DNA from 4 places in the Cutibacterium nasicola genome. Region 1 is predicted to be linked to each of the others. Evidence: riboswitches for the same ligand, from Rfam matches in the RefSeq annotation. Region 1 holds a riboswitch; each other region holds the start of a gene.
The links. A riboswitch is a leader RNA that binds a small molecule or an ion and turns the genes downstream of it on or off. The one in region 1 is predicted to bind cobalamin.
Positions count from the first base shown of each region.

Region 2: linked by a shared signal. The riboswitch ahead of ACUCCZ_RS01330 (prenyltransferase/squalene oxidase repeat-containing protein) and the one ahead of ACUCCZ_RS00325 (ribonucleoside-diphosphate reductase subunit alpha) in region 1 are both predicted to bind cobalamin.
Region 3: linked by a shared signal. The riboswitch ahead of cobI (precorrin-2 C(20)-methyltransferase) and the one ahead of ACUCCZ_RS00325 (ribonucleoside-diphosphate reductase subunit alpha) in region 1 are both predicted to bind cobalamin.
Region 4: linked by a shared signal. The riboswitch ahead of mutA (methylmalonyl-CoA mutase small subunit) and the one ahead of ACUCCZ_RS00325 (ribonucleoside-diphosphate reductase subunit alpha) in region 1 are both predicted to bind cobalamin.

Region 1 covers NZ_CP199745.2:74,186-79,094, forward strand. The annotation lists gene ACUCCZ_RS00325 (ribonucleoside-diphosphate reductase subunit alpha) at 1-1,686, opposite strand, end outside; cobalamin riboswitch at 1,799-1,990, opposite strand; gene ACUCCZ_RS00330 (DUF1707 SHOCT-like domain-containing protein) at 2,066-2,689, shown strand; gene ACUCCZ_RS00335 (NADH:flavin oxidoreductase/NADH oxidase) at 2,721-3,821, opposite strand; gene ACUCCZ_RS00340 (YciI family protein) at 3,859-4,131, opposite strand; gene ACUCCZ_RS00345 (MarP family serine protease) at 4,337-4,909, opposite strand, start outside.
Region 2 covers NZ_CP199745.2:294,415-299,323, reverse strand. The annotation lists gene ACUCCZ_RS01350 (2-oxoacid:ferredoxin oxidoreductase subunit beta) at 1-515, shown strand, start outside; partial or broken gene ACUCCZ_RS01345 (hypothetical protein) at 669-1,804, shown strand; partial or broken gene ACUCCZ_RS01340 (hypothetical protein) at 1,851-2,114, shown strand; partial or broken gene ACUCCZ_RS01335 (2-oxoglutarate synthase) at 2,242-2,319, shown strand; cobalamin riboswitch at 2,501-2,634, shown strand; gene ACUCCZ_RS01330 (prenyltransferase/squalene oxidase repeat-containing protein) at 2,715-3,881, shown strand; partial or broken gene ACUCCZ_RS01325 (PKD domain-containing protein) at 3,875-4,909, shown strand, end outside.
Region 3 covers NZ_CP199745.2:1,836,696-1,841,604, forward strand. The annotation lists gene cobJ (precorrin-3B C(17)-methyltransferase) at 1-1,108, opposite strand, end outside; gene cobM (precorrin-4 C(11)-methyltransferase) at 1,105-2,076, opposite strand; gene cobI (precorrin-2 C(20)-methyltransferase) at 2,073-2,801, opposite strand; cobalamin riboswitch at 2,788-3,015, opposite strand; gene ACUCCZ_RS08685 (cobyric acid synthase) at 3,032-4,492, opposite strand; gene ACUCCZ_RS08690 (CobD/CbiB family cobalamin biosynthesis protein) at 4,494-4,909, opposite strand, start outside.
Region 4 covers NZ_CP199745.2:1,645,172-1,650,080, reverse strand. The annotation lists gene ACUCCZ_RS07700 (alpha-amylase family protein) at 1-759, shown strand, start outside; gene ACUCCZ_RS07695 (nucleotide sugar dehydrogenase) at 763-1,893, opposite strand; gene ACUCCZ_RS07690 (alpha/beta fold hydrolase) at 2,195-3,157, shown strand; cobalamin riboswitch at 3,228-3,480, shown strand; gene mutA (methylmalonyl-CoA mutase small subunit) at 3,561-4,909, shown strand, end outside.

The sequences.
Region 1 (4,909 bases):
GATGAATTCGATGACTTGGTCGACGATGTCGTAGGCATTAGGGGAGTCGTAGGGAATCCGCACCTGCTCGAGCATGTCCGTCAGCCCCATGATGCCCAGGCCGATGGCCCGGTTCTCCACGTTTGATCGCTCGGCCTGCGGCGCCGCCGAAGCGGTGATGTCGACGAGGTCGTCGAGCTGACGTATCACCAGTCGGGTGGTGGCGGCCAGGTGCTCCCAGTCGATGCGACGCTTCTTGCGCGGCCCGACGAGGTGCCCGGCAAGGTTGACCGACGCCAGGTTGCACACCGAGGTGTGGTCGCGATCTTGGGGTAGGCAGATCTCGGTGCACAGATTCGAGGCGTGGATCGTCCCGGTGTTGTTGTTCAACGCGCGGGTGTTGACGCTGTCCTTCCACGTCAGCCACGGGTGCGACGTCGTCTGCAGGCTCACCAGGATGGCCCGGAACTGTTCTCGAGCCGTGGTGCGATGGAACCTCTTGATCTTCCCGGCGTCGGCCTGTGTGACATAGTACGCATATCTCTTCGAGAACTCAGACCCGGTGAGCTCGGTGAGATCGGGGGTCTCGGCGGGGTCGAAGAGGTACCAGTCCTCGTCCTTGGCGACCCGCTTCATGAACTCGTCGGAGATCCACACCGCGGTTCCGGCGGTACGAGTGCGTCGGTACGGGTCACCGGAGTTCTGCCGCAGGTCGAGGAACTGCGGGAAGTCCATGTGCCAGTTCTCCATGTAGAAGCACAGCGCGCCGAGCTGTTTGCCTCCCCGGGAGACTGCCCGCAGCGTCGAGTCGATGGTGTGCATGAAGGGGATCGGACCGGTTGACGCAGTGGTGTCGGAGCGGATCGGTGACCCTTGGCAGCGCAGGTCCGACATCGACAGCCCAATACCTCCGGTGCCCCTGGTGATCCGCATGACGTCGCGGATCGTCCGGGCGATGTGCTCGAGGTCGTCCTCGGTGCGCATCACGAAACAGGTGGACAGCTGGGCGGACGGCGTCCCGGCGTTGGCGAGGGTGGAGTCGGCGGCAAGGTGACGTAGGTTGCTCATGGAGTCGTAGAGGGCGAGGGCGGAGGATGTGGGGTCGTCCTCGGTGAGGCTGAGACCCATCGCCACACGCATCCAGAAGTACTGGGGCACTTCCAAGGCGCGTTGGTCGGGGGTGCGCAAGAGGTAACGGTTGACCACGGTGCGCACACCAGTGAATCCGATGAGGTCGTCACGGCTGGGATCGAGGGCTGATGCGAGGACGTCAAGATCGAAGATTCGCCCCAGGCGCTCGTCAAGGCGCCCTGCTGCGACGAGTCTTCCGATCGTGCGCGGGAAACAAGCACGGTGCAGGTTGCGCACGCGTGTCGGGTCGACGTCACCCAGATCGTCGTGGGTGTTGCCAAAGACCTCCTTGTACAGCTTCTTGACGGCGATCCGGCTGGCGATGGTGTCAAAGGCAGGGTCGTCCTTGGCATTGCCCAGAGCCACCTGGATGACGGCCTCGTCAAGGGCATCGGTGGTGATGCCGTCGAAGAGTGTGATCTCCACCTCGGCCTGCAGCAGAGTCGCCCGGGCGACGGCATCATCGAGCCCGCGGGCTGAGTCGATGATGGACGCGGCGACTTCGTTGCCGTCGTAGGGAGCCAGCGATCCGTCACGTTTGCGGACGCGAATGGTTGAGATGGGGTCGGCGCTCATTGCAATTCCTCCGTGCGATGCCGTGGGCACGCGACCGGGCGGAATGCGGCAGGGACACTGGTCCCCATGAACGCTGCGATACTTCCCGCGAGATCGCGAACCGGGCCCCGCGGTTGCGGGACCACACCTGGCAGGTCTTCGGGCTCACGAGCACTTGTTGCCTACTGGCCGTCGCTTCCCATGCCGGAGCACAGTGCGTGATGACGGCGGTCGTTCTCGTACACCGCTGCGGGGCAGCTCCGGATTCACACCGGATTCCCTCTTAGCCCGTGCGAACACGGGAACCACGTGCACTTGTCACTATATGAACGCTGATCAAGGCGAGTCAACGCGAGGCCTGGAGAGCCTTGGGTGTGTGTGGCTGTCCTAGACTTGCGACGTGACGATTCCCGATGACTGGCGGATTGGTGACGCCGAGCGCGCCCGGGCATCGGACATCCTCGACGAGGCATGGACGTTGGGAAAGCTGACTCGCGACGAGCATGCGGAGAGGGTGGAGGCTGCTCTGCAGGCCCGTACCTATGGCGATCTGGGCGGGTTGCTCTCTGACCTTGGCGCGACGGTCGGGAGTGTGGCCGTCCCCGCTCATCCTGGCCACGGCGAGGCGGTGCGGATCGTCCCCGGTCCGGAGGCTGACCACATGACCTGCATCATGAGCGACACGGTCTGGGCCTCGGGACGGACGATGGCCAAACTCACCACCGTCACCGGGTTCATGGGGGATCCGTGCTTCGACCTGACCTCCATGCCGTGGGCAAGTCGTCACATCACCATTGACCTGACGATCGTCATGTGTGACGCGACTTTCCTGGTGCCCGACGGGGTGCGCATCGAGGACTCGATGTCGCGAGTGCTCGGAGACCTCACGGTTCGCGGACTCTCCCAGCCGGGGCTGGATGGCCCTGTCCTCACCTTGCGCGGGACGAGCATCCTCAGCGATGTTGACATCCACGGCCCTGGATCCAAGAAGTACGCAAGGCTCAGGAAGAAGTGGAATCGCTGACGGTCGACCGGCGACGGGATCGTCAGTCGCGTCAGCGCCACGCCCCACGGAACCTGGCCGGATGCCATGGGGCGTCCTCGTTGGGAACACCCAGCTCATGGGCGGCACGCAACGGCCAGTTGGTGTCGCGTAGAGCCGCCCGTCCCACCATGATGGCGTCGGCGCTGCCCTTCTCCAGCAGCTCCTCGGCCAGCTGTGGGGTCCAGATCATGCCGACGGTGGCTGTGGGAATATCCGCCTCGGCGCGCACCCGAGCCGCCAGGTCAGCCTGGTAGGCCGGGGCGACGGGGATGGGGGCCGACGAATTGCCTCCTGAGGAGGCGTCGAGCAGATCGACCCCGGCTTTCGCGAAGCGCCGCGACAGTTCGACGGAGTCCTTCACCTGCCAGCCGTCGTCCCGCCAGTCAGTGACCGACAGGCGCGCCAGCAAGGGCATGTCTTCAGGAATGGCCCCACGCACAGCCTTCGCGACCTCCAACGGCAGGCGAACACGTCCGTCGAAGTCACCGCCCCAACCGTCGGCGCGGGTGTTGGACAGCGGTGAGTAGAACTGGTGCAGCAGGTAACCGTGGGCGCTGTGAATCTCGACGGCGTCGAACCCAGCTTCCACGGCACGTGTCGCAGCGGTGCGGAAGTCGTCGATGACCTTCGCGATGCCGTCCTCGTCAAGGGCAGTGACGGGCAGACCGACGTACTGCTTGCCGTCAGCAGGCGCGTCAGTCGGGCCGACCGGAATCCAGCCGCCGCGCTCGGGAGGCACCACACCACCATGGAATCCCGGCCACCACTTCTCGGTGGAGGCCTTGCGACCGGCGTGGCCGAGCTGCACGGCGATCTTGCCGCCCAGCTCGTGAACGGCGTCGGTGACCGTGCGCCAGGCCGCTACCTGATCGTCATTCCACAACCCGGTGTCACAAGGGCTGATGCGACCTTCGGGATTCACTGCGGTGGCCTCGGCGACGATGAGACCGAAACCACCCACAGCGAACGAGCCGTAGTGGACGAGATGCCAGGTGCCTGGGATGCCATCCATGGAATCCACGGCGTACTGGCACATCGGCGGCAACCAGGCACGGTTGCGAATCGTCAGTCCACGAAGGGTGAGAGGCTGGAAGAGCTTCGGTGATGTCATGACTCCATGACACCACGCCGGTCAACCACGGTCCGGCTCAGAAGCTGAAATTGGGCGTCCACTCACGGACGGAGGTCACCTGGACAGCCGTCTTGGGATAGGGGTCAGCCTCAAGCAGACGGTCGAGGGCACCACGGTCAGGCACGGTGTAGATGAGGACCGCGCCGCTGCCGTCGGCCAGCGGGCCTGCGTTGACGAGTTGGCCACGCTCGCGCATCACGTCAAGATTCTCGAGGTGGGCCGGGCGCGCGGCCATGCGCTCCTCGGAATGGGCGGGGTCGTAATGGGTTTCGACGATGAACACTGCCATGGCCCAATGTTATTGGGGCCTGGACCAGGACTGAAGCATGGAACACGTCGTCGGGACCTGACGCATCATCGAGTGGCTCAAGGCCCTGGAACACCACGTCGGTGTCGGGCCTTGTCAGATGACGTTTCGAGAGGTCAGGACGGCAAACGTGCGCGGAGCCGTCCCGAGGCGGGAACGTTGGGCGCCCAAAGCTGGTGACGCCGGTTCAGTCAACGATGCATCGGCCGGTCGATGCCGCGGTGTTGGCGTTGACCCCACCACGAATGAACGTGCGAGTCTGGTTGTTCGACAGCGCATATCCGGTCTGCGGCTGGGTCGTGGACCGGGCGAAGATCGTCCCGGCAACCTTGCCGTCGGTCGTCAGCAGCGGTCCACCCGAGTTGCCCGGGCGCACCGTACCGCGCAGGGAAAGGATCTCGCGAACGACGGCGCCAGTGCCGTAGATGTTCTCGCCGCGAGCCAGCATTGACCCGCGTACCGTCACGGCCTCGAGGGTGTACGGGCCGTCGAGAGGGAATCCTGCGACGATCGTCGACTCTCCGTCGCCCACACTCGACGCCATCGTCAGGGCCGGGGCGTCGAGATCGGGAACTGCCAGTATCGCCAGGTCCGTGTCGGGGTCGTAGGAGACGACGCGGGCCCGCAGCCGGGCGCCGGCCCCGCCGACCTGCACGGTGACGTGCTCGGACCCGGCGACGACGTGGGCGTTCGTCACCACCCGGTGACGGGAACTCACCCACCCGGTGCCCTCGGATGCCCTGTCACACTGTGGCGCCCG
Region 2 (4,909 bases), 220 kb from region 1:
ACCGCGCACACCTCGCCCAAGTGCTCACAGCAGCCGCCAAACACCGCGGCACCTCATTTGTCGAGATGTACCAGAACTGCCCCATCTTCAACGACGGCGCCTTCGACAACTACAAAGGACCCGAAGCCAACCAGCACCTCATCCGACTGGTCGACGGCGAGCCGATCCTCGTCGGCGCTGACGGTACCCGCGGCGTAGTCCGCGACCCCGTCACTGGCGAGTTGACGGTCGCAGACATCACCGAAGTCGGCATGGACCACATCCTCGTCCACGACTCCCACCGTGCTGACCCGTCGCTGGCCTTCGAGCTTGCTCACCTGGATGACGGCGTCATCGTCAGCCAGACTCCGGTCGGAATCTTCCGCGACGTCGAGCGTCCCACCTACGACGACCAAGCCCGCACCCAAGCCCAGCTCGCCGCCGGGGACACCACCACACCGCAGGATCGCGACAAGAGACTCCAACGCCTGCTCCTCGGTACGGATACGTGGCAGGTGCGGGAACGAAACACCTGAGCAAGGCACGCATCCCGGAGAAGTCAAACACACCATCGCGGGACGACTCCTCCGGGGCCGACTCATGAATCGTACCCCACACCCACACCTTCCATAGGGATATTTGGCTAAATCTCGTAAAGACGATCCTATGGCGTTCGCCTTTTACCTGTCATGATTCTCATATGGTGTTACGGAGCGTTGGGAAATCCTCCTTCACCGTCAGACATCGAGCGATCTGCGAGCGTGCTCTACGCCTTCATGATGATCGTTGGACCCGTGGCTCTGGGAGCTTGCCTGGAACTTCGGAGGTTCACCGAAGGTCACATCCTCACCACACCGACCGGGAGGTCTCGACTGCGAATCATCCTTCCATGGTGGGCCATCGCCGTTCTCCCATCGACCGTGGCCGTAGGCATTTCTGTTCTGGCGTCAGGATCTGGAAACCAGATCATGGAAATGTCGGCCATCGGTGCCGTTTGGATGCTCGCATGGGGCGTCTTCGGTGCTGCCATTGGGGCATCGTGGCCGCTGGCACTGTCAGCACCAACGGCCTTTCTCCTGCCCTTCATCCTCGTCTTGTATGGGCCAGCCGTATCGGTCATGAAGCTGCGATATCTTTTTGGCTACTACATGGGCTGCTGCACGTAGGTGAGATGTTGAATCCTCGAGTCCTCACAGCTGGAATGACGATGGCAGGTGGGATCCTCATCGTGTCAACCCTGGCCCTCATTGCAGGAAGACGGAATCATCATGCACGTATCACCGTGACCCTGATTATTGGATTGGTTGCGACGGCGTTCATCGGCTTTCACACGGCCAAAGGCATAGGTCCGCTGCCCGCCCCCGAACCGGACCACAGATCTGTCTGAGAGATAGTGATCCCGTGGTGTGCGCGTGGGAATCTCACGATCTCGAGCTGTTGGGCCCCGTGGCCCGGAAAGCAGACACAGCGTGGAGAGCACGTCCCCAAGGAATACAGGCAAGGTGCGCAGGAATCAACCCACGAAACCATGTGGCGGTCGACATCTGCGATATCCGTATCTGAGCCGCCGTCGAAGGCGGTTATGACCGTTGCCTCGGGATTGGCCATCGCCCCGTGTCAGGACCACAAAGATCAGGTGGCAGTCTGGGTTCTCGACACTCAGGATCGCGTCGTCGCCTGACTGACGAAACATTCGGGAATAGCGATGACGGGTCAGGAGTTTTCTCCTGAGACGCGCGAATGGCTGAAGTCCATGGATCGGCTGTCCATCCAGGACCAAGCCAGGATTTTCGAAGATTATCGATCTCGACTGCGAAAATGCTGAGAGGACACATAGCGCTTGGTTGGAGAGCCTGGGCGCGCAATCGATCATCGGAATTGTCTCCACCCGCAACATCGTTGGGCTGTCCGGCTTCAACCTTCTCACAAACGCCATTGGCATCAAGAAATTGTCATCCACCCCTGCAATCATCTGGGTTCTGACAAGCTTTCTGTTGGGGAGAACGGAAAATTACACATCCTGGTGGTCATGGCCGATCAAGGATCGGGCGGACGTGATGTCGGCGATATTGTCCGGGGTTCTTTGCCTTCTCGGAATCCTCATCTCGCTTATCAAGCCTCGTCAGACGGTGTAGCCCTTGGTGATTCCCATGCACCCTTGAGCGGATCCGGACAGTTACCCAGCCTCGTGGATCCAGGATGTTCCACGCTGATCGACTTCCCGTGCCGCATGAATACCTTGCGATATGCACTCCTCCATGGCCGCGCACCAGCCTGGCCGTGGCCCTGGGTGCCGGATGCTCCTTCGTGGCTCGCGCCATAGACTCCGACCGCGCACACCCCAATCGGCATCTTCCGCGATGAGAATCGCCCCCACCTACGACGACCAAGCCCGCACCCAAGCCCAGCTCGCCGCCGGGGACACCACCGACCAAGACTCCCACGACGCCGCTCTAGCCACCGTGCTGACCGGTAACCGACACCTAACAGGTGTACTCTGTGCCAGGCAGTACCCTCCAAGACCGACGATCCACGTCACCTTGGGCGGTGCTGGCACCGCAGCCACAGGGGAATTCGGTGCGATACCGGAACTGACCCGCAACCGTGAGGGGCCCACCCCCGAGTCGGAGTACCTGGGTTGTCGAAGGAACATCACACACCGTCGAGGACTGCGGTGAGTTCGACCCGGGAGCCTTCCCTGTCCGCAACGCAGCCTCAGGAAGAAGACCCGCCACATGCTCAGACTCACTCGATGGATCGCCGGCCTCGCTGCCGGTGCACTCATCGCATCACCATTCACAACATCAGCATTCGCCAACCCACCATCCACCCCATCACACACACCCCTCACCACCACCGACGACGGCTCCACCCCCTACTGCTTCAACCCACCAACCAACCCAGTCAAAGGCGCCATGTGGCCCGGATCGATCAACGACACCGCCGCCACCAGCACCTACGTCGCAAAAGCCGCTGACTGGCTCGCCAACAAATGGAAACAAGACCCCAAGAACTACAGACAAGCCGGCGGCATCGCTGACGGCATCATCGCCCTGGTCGGCTCCGATGCCCACCCCGACACCGTCACAGAAATGACCACAGCCCTCAAAAAAACCGGCCCGAAATACATCGAAAACAACCCGGCCGGCCTGGCAAAAGTCATCATGACCGCCGAAATCCTCGGAGACGACCCCACCTACTTCCTCGGCAAGGAAACCGGAAACCTGTGGATCAAACTCGCCGGCTACATCAACGACACCAACCCCAACATGCAACGCCGCGTCACCATGTACTGGGGCCCACACCTCATCACCATCGCACTAACCCGAGCCAACCGCCCAGTACCGAAAACAATTATCGACAAGCTGTTGTCCACCCAGGGCACTGGAGGCACCGATGCCGGCGCTTTCGGCTACACCAAAAAGAACCACGACGGCACCACGACCTTCGTCGGCGACCCCGACTACACCGGTATCGCCCTATCAGACCTAACCCTCCTCCAACACAACCCACACCTCATCCCAGACAACTACAACACCAAAATCACTACAGCCGCCAACCACGCCACCCAATGGGCACTCAACACCAAAACCCACGACGACGGGGACTACTGGGAAACCTACTCCGCCGCCAACTCCACCGGCATGCTCGCCAGCGCACTCGCAGAACGCGGCGAAGACATGACAACCGTCAAACAATGGCTCATCCGCCAACAAAACCTCACGAAAGTCGGCGCATGGCAAGCCCAACGCAACGACCACGAACCCAACATCATGGCCACCGACCAAGCAATCATGGCCATCACCGGCCACGGCTACGCCTCAACATGGTCCGGCAAACCCCCAAAAACACCCCAACCTGCACAACCACCCCAACCCCCAAACCTCAACACACACTGGTGAAGATCACTGTGCTGGGTGACTCGTATTCGGCAGGCAACGGAACCCTGGTCGATGGGTATCCGGCCGATGGGTCATATCGCAGCCCCAAGAACTATGGTTCGGTACTCACCGGCATGCTCAACCAGAAAAACACGGACACAACGTACCAACTCGACGTGCGGGCCTGGAGTGGTGCCCAGATCGCCACCGGAGACCACAACATCATCAGCCAGGCCGATACCATGGATCCCCACACCGGCGTGATCCTCATGACCGCCGGAGGCAACGACCTCAACTTCGCTGACGTCGTCGAAAACTGCTTTGCAGAAATAGCATGGTCAGCAAAAAAGTGCAGCGGGACGGTTGACGCAGCACGCAAGAAGACTGATGCCACGATGACGAACACGGTGACATTGCTGTCACATATCCAGCACCGACTGGCGGATCCGGCTCACACCCGTGTCATCCTGATCGGCTACCCCTACCTCATCCCGGCTGCCGAGGACGTTCCTGGCACGGGCATACCGGCGACCCGTGTCCGGGCCGCCGAGGACGAGTTCCGCGCCCGGCAGGCTGCCACCATCAAGGCCTGGAACACGTCTCATGGCCTCAAAGTGACCTACGCCCCCACCACCAGCCTGTTCAACACCCATGAGCCAGAACCGTCCTTCATTGATCTTGATTTACACAATCCTTATCGCTGGATCAACGAGTTCCATGAGACTGCCGGCTATGAGGGGTGGACCGGGAAGACCTGGTCACTTCCAAGTTGGGATCAGAATAATTGGTATCATCCGAATGTGATTGGCCATGAGCAGATTGCCGGGATGGTGCGTCCCTTGGTCAAACCGCCGAGGATGTATGGCCTGTCTGCCGGTGTCTCGCAGGTGGCGCCGGTGCCTGGGGTGCGGATGCGCGCCGACGTCATCGGGCAAAACCTGGTACGTGCAGGTGAACCCCTCGAATTGGACGCCTCCTCATCCTACACCTCAACCGGGCACATCAGACGCTGGCAATGGGACCTTGACGGGGACGGCCACTACGAAATC
Region 3 (4,909 bases), 840 kb from region 1:
AGGCCCAACCGAGCTGATCGAGGGCCGGGACACCGAGGGAGTCGGTGGCGGTGGACACGACGGCGGTGCCGCCGAGAGCCTCGGCGATGGTGCGGGAGAGCTCGTTGGCCCCACCGACGTGGCCACCCACCAATGGGATGGCGAAACGGCCGGCCTCGTCGACGACGACCACACCCGGGTCGGTCTTCTTGGACTCCAGCAGCGGGGCGATGATGCGCGTCGTGGCACCCAGGGCCAGGTGGGAGACGATGAGGTCGCACTCGCCCCAGGCCGCCGCCAGCCCGGTGCGGGACGGTCCGACGTACTTCTTGGTCTCGCGCTTGAGCACGTGGTCGATGGCCTCGGCGTGGGCCGCCGCGGCGTCGGAATTGATGATCTGTCCGATGATCGGGTCACGGTCCGAGCCGTCCGGGTTGGTGTCGACGCCGGGCTGGGGGGCCTCGGGAGCATTGACGTTGACGTCACCGGCCAGCTCCGGGTTGATGCCCAGGGCCGCCGGGGAGTCCGGATGATGCTCGAGGACCAGCACGACGTTGGGGCTGAGGATGTCCGCGTCAGCAATGACGGCCCTGGCTGCTTCCTCGTCGAGGACACGCACCCGCTGGCCCTCCTCACCGATCTTCTCAGCGAGGACGAAGGTCTTGCCGCGACCCGCGAGCCCGTCGACCAATTCCGCCAGGCCTCGGTTGGGGGCTGTCAGCACGCCCACCTTGGGATGGATCTTGGCAAGCCGGATGGCGGTCTCGATGTCCTTGGAGTGTGAGGAGACGAACTGGGCGTCGTCCCAGGGCAAGGCCACGGCGGCGAAAGCAGCCTGCAAGGAGGTCGGGGCCGTCACGACCTCGACCTTGAGACCGGCCTGGCGGATACGTCGCACCACACCGAAGAAGAGCGGGTCACCGGAGGCGATGACAACGACGTTGGCGTCGTCGGGCAGGGACTGAACTCGCTCGACGGCAGGGCCGATGAGGCCGAGCTTCTGACGCTTCTCGTCGGGAACGTTGAGGGCGTCAAGGTGACGCTGACCTCCGACGACGAGGTCAGCATCGGCGACCTCCTGGCGCAAGGAGTCGGAAATGGTACCGAGATATCCGTGGACGCGAATCATGAATTGTCCTTCGTGTCGGAGTTCGTGGGGTTCTGGTCGTAGACGCCGCGAGTGCCGTGGGCCTTGAGGTCAGCGCGGGCCTGGGCGTCAGCTCCGCGGTATTCGTGACGGAAACCGGGGTGGTAGAGGTGGCTGCGAGTCTTGATCGGGCCCTCTGCCAGGGCCGGTCCGACGAGGACGACGGCGTGCTTCCACAGCTTGTGGTTGCGCATCGTCTCCGAGAGGTGGGCCAGGTCGCAGCGGAACATGATTTCCTCGGGCCAGCTGACCGCGTACCCGATGATGCAGGGAGTCTCGGGCAGGTAGCCTCCCTCCAGCAGGGCATCCTGAAGAGCCTTGTTACGGGCCGCGGAAAGGTAGATCGCCATTGTCGCACCGTGACGGGCGAAGGAGGCGACGGTTTCCCCGTCGGGCATGGGGGTCCGCCCGCCCTCCAGTCGGGTGAGGACGAGTGACTGGGATACCTCTGGGACGGTGATCTCGACGTCCATCCGGGCGGCAGCGGCCGAGAAGGCCGAGATGCCCGGGATGGTCTCGAAGTCGATACCGATGCGACGACACAGGTCGCGCTGCTCGGCGGTGGCGCCATAGATGGACGGGTCACCGGTGTGGACCCTCGCCACCACCAGCCCCTCGTCACGGGCGCGGGTGTAGAGGGGCTCGAGGTCCTCCAGCGGGATGGAGGCGGAGTCAATGAGCTCGGCTCCCGCCTTGTGACGGGCCACCATGTCGGGGTGAACGAGGCTGGAGGCCCAGATGATGATGTCAGCGGTCTCGATGACACGGGCTCCGCGCAGGCTCACCAGGTCCGGAGCGCCCGGTCCGGCACCGACGAAAACGACCCTGCCTGCTCCCTCGGGGATCTCCCGCCACGGTACCGGAGGCGGCTCGATGGCGTTGTGGTCCAGATCCTCCAAGACCCTCTCAGAGGCGTGCTGAGTGGGTCGTGCAGCTTGAGGTTCGTTCACAGTTTTCCTCCCGTGATGGTGCGCTCTGGAGTGGTGAGGACGGTCGAGAAGTACGGCAGAGCCTGAGTATCAGCGACCTCACCGAGGGTGACGATCTGCTCGGACTCCAGCGTGACGTCGGTGCCGATGACAGCCTGACGATCCCGCTGCCGCAGCTGCTCGACAACGTCTGGGAGTTTGCGTCCCCCCTTGTAAATCGCCACTGAGTCGACGAGGTCGAGGACCTGGCCAAGTTTTTCCATCCCGACGGTGGCCGGGACGAGGGCCAGGACCTCCTTGCCCTCCACCAGCGGGCGCCCGGACGCCGCCGACAGGGCCTGCATGGCGGTGATACCTGGGCTCAGCTCGACGCTGACGTCGGGGAGTCTCTCCTCGACATTGGCGCGCAGGTAGGTGAAGGTGGAGAAGACCGTCGGATCGCCGACGGTGGCCAGGGCGACAGTGCGAGCCCCTTCGTCGAAGGCCGTGATCGCCGCATCGGCGGATACCTGCCAGGAGGCCCTGCGCTTCTCGCCGACACCAGACCTCTCCCGCATGGAGAAGGGGATGCGCTTGATGCGCTCGACGATCTCCGGGGCGACGGCAGTGATGATGGTCTCGGCACGTCCGGGACCGTCGGTGGTGGCCTCGGTGTAGGGCACGAGGATGACATCAGCCTCGCGCAGGATGCGCACGGTTCTCAGGGTGACCAGCTCTGGGTCACCCGGCCCCACTCCGACCCCGATGAGGGTTCGTCCCGACTTGTGGTCAGGATGTACAGGGGCATAGCTCATGACGGCCTCCTCAGGTGTCCTCGCCCGATGACGTGCGCAACGAACCGTTCGAGTGTCTGGCTGCCATCACCGCGGCGATGGTCACAGTGGCGGGACCGCGCCGGACTCACACCGGCTTCCTCGAGATCGGTCGTTGTATCGATCCTCCCACATCGTGGCACCACACCACGACACGGCCGGGGTCAGCTCCCGCCTGCCAGGGAGAACAGACGGTCAAGACCGAGATGCTCCTCAACGGCGTCGGCCAGCACGTCGATCATCTGCTCGCGGCGCTGCCCATACCCGATGGCACCCTCCACCGGGCGCCACGCCGATCCGGCATGCTCGGCAGCCTCGGCCAGCCAGGCGCGCCGGAAATCGTCACATTCGAAGGCACCATGCCACATCGTCCCCCAGACACTTCCGACGCGGACTCCGTCGAGGAAGGGCTCCCCCGCCGACAGGTCGACATCCATTCGGCCGTGATGGATCTCGTAGCCGCCGACCTCGATCCCCCGCCAGGATCCGCTCGGGATGGCCAGGGTCTTGTCGGCACCGAAGGTCACCTCGACCGGCAGTAGCCCGAGTCCCTCGGTTCGCTCGGTCGGCGATTCCTGACCCTCGGGGTCGAGGATGAGGCGGGTGAGCATCTGGTAGCCGCCACAAATGCCCAGCACAGTGCGACCTTGACGGGCACGGCGGGCCACGACCTCAGCGATTCCGGTGGACCTCAGCCACTCCAGATCACGCACGGTGGACCGCGATCCGGGCAGGACGAGCACGTCGGCCAGTTCGCAGGTGTTGGGGTTGGTCGTCACCTGGACGTCGACCCCGGCCTCGGCGGCCATGGCGTCGACATCGGTGGCGTTGGAGATTCTCGGCAGCCGGACGACGGCAACCCGCAGATCGTCGGTGGAAACGGAGTTCCCGTCGTGACGCCAGCGTCCCACCTCCAACGCATCCTCACCGTCGAGCCACACCTCGGGGACCCAGGGCAGCACCCCAAAACTCGGCATTCCGGTGCGACGAGTGATCTCTTCCAGACCAGGAGCGAGAACGGACTCATCACCGCGGAATTTGTTGATGACGTACCCGGCCAGCAGGGAACGGTCCGCGTCGTCGAGCAGCGCCCAGGTGCCGAAGAGGCTGGCGAGCACCCCGCCGCGGTCAATGTCCCCGACGAGCACCACCGGCAGGCTCTTCTCCCTTGCCAGTCCCATGTTCGTGTAGTCACCGGCACGCAGGTTGATCTCGGCCGGGGAGCCCGCACCCTCGCAGATGACCATGTCGTGGGCGGCGGAGAGCTCGTCGTAGGCGGCCCATGCGGCTTCCGCGAGGTGACGTCGTCCGGTGGCGTACTGTCCCGCTTCCAGCACGCCTCCCGGCGTGCCACGCAGCACGATGAAGGAGCGACGATCGGTGCCAGGTTTGAGCAGCACCGGATTCATGGCTGATTCCGGAGTCACCCTGGCGGCGCTGGCCTGCAGGTACTGCGCCCGGCCGATCTCGGACCCGTCGGGGCAGACCATCGAATTGTTCGACATGTTCTGGGCCTTGTAAGGAACGACGTCGATCCCACGACGCCACGCGGCCCGGCAGAGGGCAGTGACGACCAGCGACTTCCCGGCGTCAGAAGACGTTCCGGCGACGAGGATTCCACTCATCTCACTTCTCCTTCGCGCTCGAGTCGTAACGACGAGGCAGGATGCCGCCGTAGAACCTGAGGTGGGCGATGGCCGCTACGCCGAGGCAGGCGGCAGCCGTCGCCATCCCGGTGACCCCGGTGACGAGGTCGGCAGCGTCCGCGACCTTCCGACCGTCCGGGCGTGCGCCGTCTCCCAGCAGGGGACGATCCTCGTGACGATTGCCGTAGTAGACATTGCGTCCGCCCAGTTGCACCCCGAGGGCGCCCGCCCAGGCCGACTCGCACCATCCCCCGTTCGGACTGGGGTGATGGCCATGATCACGCATCATGATCTGCACTGCCCGACGCCGGTCTCCCCCGACGGTGGGCGCCAGCAGGCAGGCGAACAGTCCGGTCAGCCGGGCGGCAGGGAGATCCAGCAGATCGTCAAGGTGGG
Region 4 (4,909 bases), 1.0 Mb from region 1:
GACCTCGTTGCCCGGGTCATGAACCATTGGTGCGACCGGGGCGTGGATGGCTGGCGTCTCGACGCCGCTTACTCCGTCACTCCGGAGTTCTGGGCAGAGGTTCTGCCGTCGGTACACAAGAAGCACCCCGACGTGTGGATCTTCGGTGAGGTCATCCATGGCGATTACGCGGGGATCGTCAAGGCCTCCGGCATGGATTCGGTGACCCAGTACGAATTGTGGAAGGCGACGTGGTCGTCCATCGAATCCCGTAACTTCTTCGAACTTGATCATGCCCTGGGGCGTCACAACGAGTTCTCCGATTCCTTCACCCCGATGACCTTCGTCGGCAATCATGACGTCACCCGCATCGCCTCGAAGGTGGAGCAGGATGGTGCGATCGTCGCGACAGCGGTGCTGGCCACTACTGGCGGCATCCCGCTCATCTACTACGGGGACGAGCTGGCCTACCGCGGGATCAAGGAGAAGAGGCTCGGAGGCGACGATGACATCCGTCCGGTGTTCCCGGCCAGCCCGGCGGAGCTGTCCAACCTGGGCGCCGAGACCCTGCGTGCCCACCAAGACCTGCTCGGCCTGCGCCGCCGTCATCCCTGGCTCGTCGACGCGCGTACCGAGTCCCTTGACCTGACCAACGAGCGTTACGTCTACCGTAGCGGTGTCCCCGGGGCCGAGCCCCTCATCGTCGAGCTCGACGTGCGTGATGGCTGCTCGGCCCTCATTCGCGAGGCTGGTGAGGTCATCTGGTCCAGCCGAGCCTGAGGCTCAGTCACCGCCGAAGAGGTCTCGGGTGTAGACCTTCTCGGCGACGTCAGCCAGCTCGAGCGACATTCGATTGGCGATGATGACGTCGCAGCCGGCCTTGAACGTCTCGAGGTCTTTGGTGACCTTCGAGTGGAAGAACTCGTTGCCCTCGAAGGTCGGCTCGTAGACGACGACCTCAATGCCCTTGGCCTTGATGCGCTTCATGACCCCTTGGATCGACGAGGAGCGGAAGTTGTCCGAGCCAGCCTTCATGACCAGACGGAAGATGCCGACTCGCCTCGGATCCTTGGCGATGATGTCCGAGGCGATGAAGTCCTTGCGCACCGTGTTGGAGTCAACGATGGCCTGGATGAGGGTCTGGGGGACGTCCTGGTAGTTGGCCAGCAGCTGACGGGTGTCCTTGGGCAGGCAGTAGCCGCCATAACCGAAGGACGGGTTGTTGTAGTGGCTGCCGATGCGGGGGTCCAGGCAGACCCCGTCAATGACCTGACGGGTGGACAGCCCACGCTGAGAGGCATAGGTGTCGAGCTCGTTGAAGAAGGAGACCCGCATCGCCAGGTAAGTGTTGGCGAACAGCTTGATGGCCTCGGCCTCGGTGGCCCCGACGAAGAGCACCGGGATGCCGGTGTCGACCGCCCCGGCGGCCATGAGATCGGCGAAGAGGTGGGCCTTGGCCGAGTCCGACCCGACGACGATCCGTGACGGATGGAGGTTGTCGTAGAGAGCCTTGCCCTCGCGGAGGAACTCCGGAGAGAAGATGACGTCAAGGCCGGGGCGCTCCTTGCGAATCCCCTCGACGAAGCCCACCGGGATCGTTGACTTGATGACGATCGTCGCCTCGGGGGCGAGCTCCTGCACCAGGTCGAGCACTCCGTCCACGCTCGAGGTGTCGAAATAATTCTGGTCAGGGTCATAGTTCGTCGGGGTGGCGATGACGACGAAGTCAGCATCGTCATAGGCCTTGTGCGGATCAGTCGTGGCCGTCAGATCCAGCTCGTGGTGGGCCAGGTACTCCCCGATGAGGGGATCGACGATCGTCGTGTGTCCGGTGTTGACCATCTCGACCCTCTCGGCGTCAATGTCAATGGCGACGACACTGTTGTGCTGGGCAAGCAACACGGCATTGGCCATGCCGACATAGCCCAGTCCTGCGACGGCGATCTTCACGAGACGTCCTTTCGGTGGGTCCCCATGAGTCTAGGGCGGTGACCTTACGAGACGGTGACGTGATGCTCGCGAACCTGGTAACGCGGCGCGTCGCGGGCATGGCGTTGACCTCACTACACAGCGTCGGGCCTGAAGAGGCTCGTTGTTCTGCTCGTGTTCTCCCTGAGCGAGAACAGGATCATGGTGATGTGGGCGCTTCTTCCGCGATGCCGAGATGCTGGCTGGGAGACCTCAATATGCTGGAACTACGACCCCGGGAGGATTCATGGACACCATCACGATCACCGCTGACGACGGAGCCGACCTCGACGTCCTTGTCTGGCGTCCGGAGGCTGCGCCGGGTCGCCCCACCAAGGGATTGGTGCAGTTGTGTCATGGCATGGCCGAGTACGCGGCCCGCTATGACGAGGTGGCCCGGGCGCTGGCGGACGACGGCTGGCTCGTCGTGGCGAATGATCACCGTGGTCACGGACCGCGCGCTGCTGCCACCGGACAACTTGGGACCACCCCTGATCGGGGCCACCACCAACTGCTCGACGATCTCTCCGCGGTTGCTGACCACTTCATGGCCGAGGTTGAGGGGAAGCCGTGGTTCCTCGTCGGACACTCGATGGGATCGTTCCTCGCCCGTGTTCTGGCCGCTCGCCGGGGACGCGAGATGACCGGCCTGGTCATCATTGGCACAGGCTCCTCCTTGGGGCCGTTGAGCACCGTCGCCACCGGGCTTGCCCGTTCCCAGGTGCTCATGTTGGGGGAGGACTCCCGCAGTCCGTTGCTCAACACCTTGTCTTTCGGGTCCTTCAACCGGGCCTTCCAGCCGGCTCGCACCGACTACGACTGGTTGTCTCGAGACGTGCGCGTCGTGGACGCCTACAACAACGACCCGCTGTGCGGTTTCGTCTGCACCGCAGCCTTCTACCGCGAATTGGTACGACTCATCGAACTCGCCAATTCCACCGAGGTTCTACGTGCCACTCCGCCTGCTCTGCCTGTTTTGCTCATGGCCGGTGCCAAGGATCCGGTGGGCGACTCCGGTAGGGGAGTGCGTCGCGCAGCTTGCCAATTGCGCGATGCCGGGTCCCAGGAGGTGGACGTCATCCTGTACCCGGGTGGGCGCCATGAGGTTCTCAATGAGGTCAATCGCAGGCACGTCCATGCCGACCTACGAGAGTGGATCGACTCTGTCGCAAACCGGCCTCAAATCCCCCAGGTCCGCAAGGCACGGTAAACGTCTGTTCACAGCACGGTCGCACAATCGTGCACATGCACCCCCGCTGTGCCAAGTCGATCGTGCGCAGCCTAGTATCATAGGTGCTGGTGCCAAGGAATCCCGTCCGGGGGTTTCAAGGCGGTAAGAGGGAATCCGGTGCAATTCCGGAACTGCCCCGCAGCGGTGAGTGGGAACGACATCACCATCGACGTCCAGTTGGTCTTAGGTCCGACCGGATGGCGATCAAGCACTGGGCTTCGGTCTGGGAAGCGGTGACGTAGGACTTGTCGGCAGACGAGGTGCCCATGAGTCCGAATACCTGCCAGAGCTTGCGACGTACCCTGCGTGCGCCGCAGCGTCCGAGGTCTCGAGGGCCGACCGAGGTCGTCCACCCATCCGCAGCGAAGCAGGAGTCTGACGAATGACTGATGCTGACAACCTCGCATCCAAGTCCGTCGAGGACAGGATGCCCGAGGAGTTGAGCCTGGCCGGGGACTTTCCGAAGATCACCCACGAACAGTGGGAGGACGCGGTCCTCAAGGTCTTGAACCGGGGACGTCCCGAGGGCAAGGAGCTCAACATTGAGCAAGGAATGAAGCGCCTCGAGCCGAGCACGGTCGACGGCATCAAGATCGAGCCGATGTACCGGCGTCAAGATGCCCCTGAGAAGCTCGGCGCCCCGGGTGTGCCGCCCTTCACCCGTGGCGCCACGATCCGGACTGGCGTCATGGACGCATGGGATGTGCGGGCCCTTCACGAGGATCCGGATCCGCAGTTCACCAGGAAGGCGATCATCGCCGACCTCGAGCGTGGTGTGATGTCCCTGTGGCTGCGCGTCGGTGCCGACGCCATCAAGCCGGAGGACATTGCCGGGGACCTCAAGGACGTGTTGCTCGACCTGGCCAAGGTTGAGGTCTCGAGCCGTGACGACCAGGAGGCCGCTGCACAGGCCCTCCTTGACGTCTATGTCGACTCCGACATCGATCCCGACAAGCTGTCGTTCAATCTCGGTCTGGACCCGATCGGTTTCGCCGCTCTCAACGGCGGCACCCCGGATCTGTCCACGATGGCCGAGTGGGCCAAGAAGACCGACAAGTACAAGAATTCTCGTGCCTTCGTCGTTGATGCGACGGTCTACCACAACGCTGGTGCCGGCGACGTGCACGAGCTCGCCTGGGCCATCGCCACCGGCGTCGAGTATGTCCGTGCGCTCATGGAACAGGGGCTGACTGCCGAGCAGGCCTTCGATTCCATCAACTTCCGGGTCTCCGCAACCCACGACCAGTTCCTGACCATCTGCCGTCTGCGTGCCCTGCGTACCCTGTGGAACCGCATCGGTGAGGTCTTCGAGGTTCCGGCTGCCAAGCGTGGCGCCCGTCAGGAGGCCGTGACGAGCTGGCGTGAGTTGACCCGCGATGATCCCTACGTCAACATCCTGCGTGGCACCATCTCGACCTTCGGTGCTGCTGTCGGTGGCGCCGAGGCCGTCACGACCCTGCCCTTCGATGCCGCCATCGGCCTGCCGAAGAGCGACTTCTCCCGTCGTATCGCCCGCAACACGGGCATTATCCTCGCCGAGGAGTCCAACATCGGCCGCGCCAATGACCCGGCGGGTGGTTCCTTCTACGTCGAGGCCCTGACCAAGAAGCTGGAGGAGGCCGGTTGGGCCGAGTTCCAGGCTGTCGAGGCCGCCGGTGGCATGGTTGCCGCCCTCACCGGTGACCACGTTCGCACCGAGCTCGACAAGCTCAACGCCGAGCGCGCCAAGCG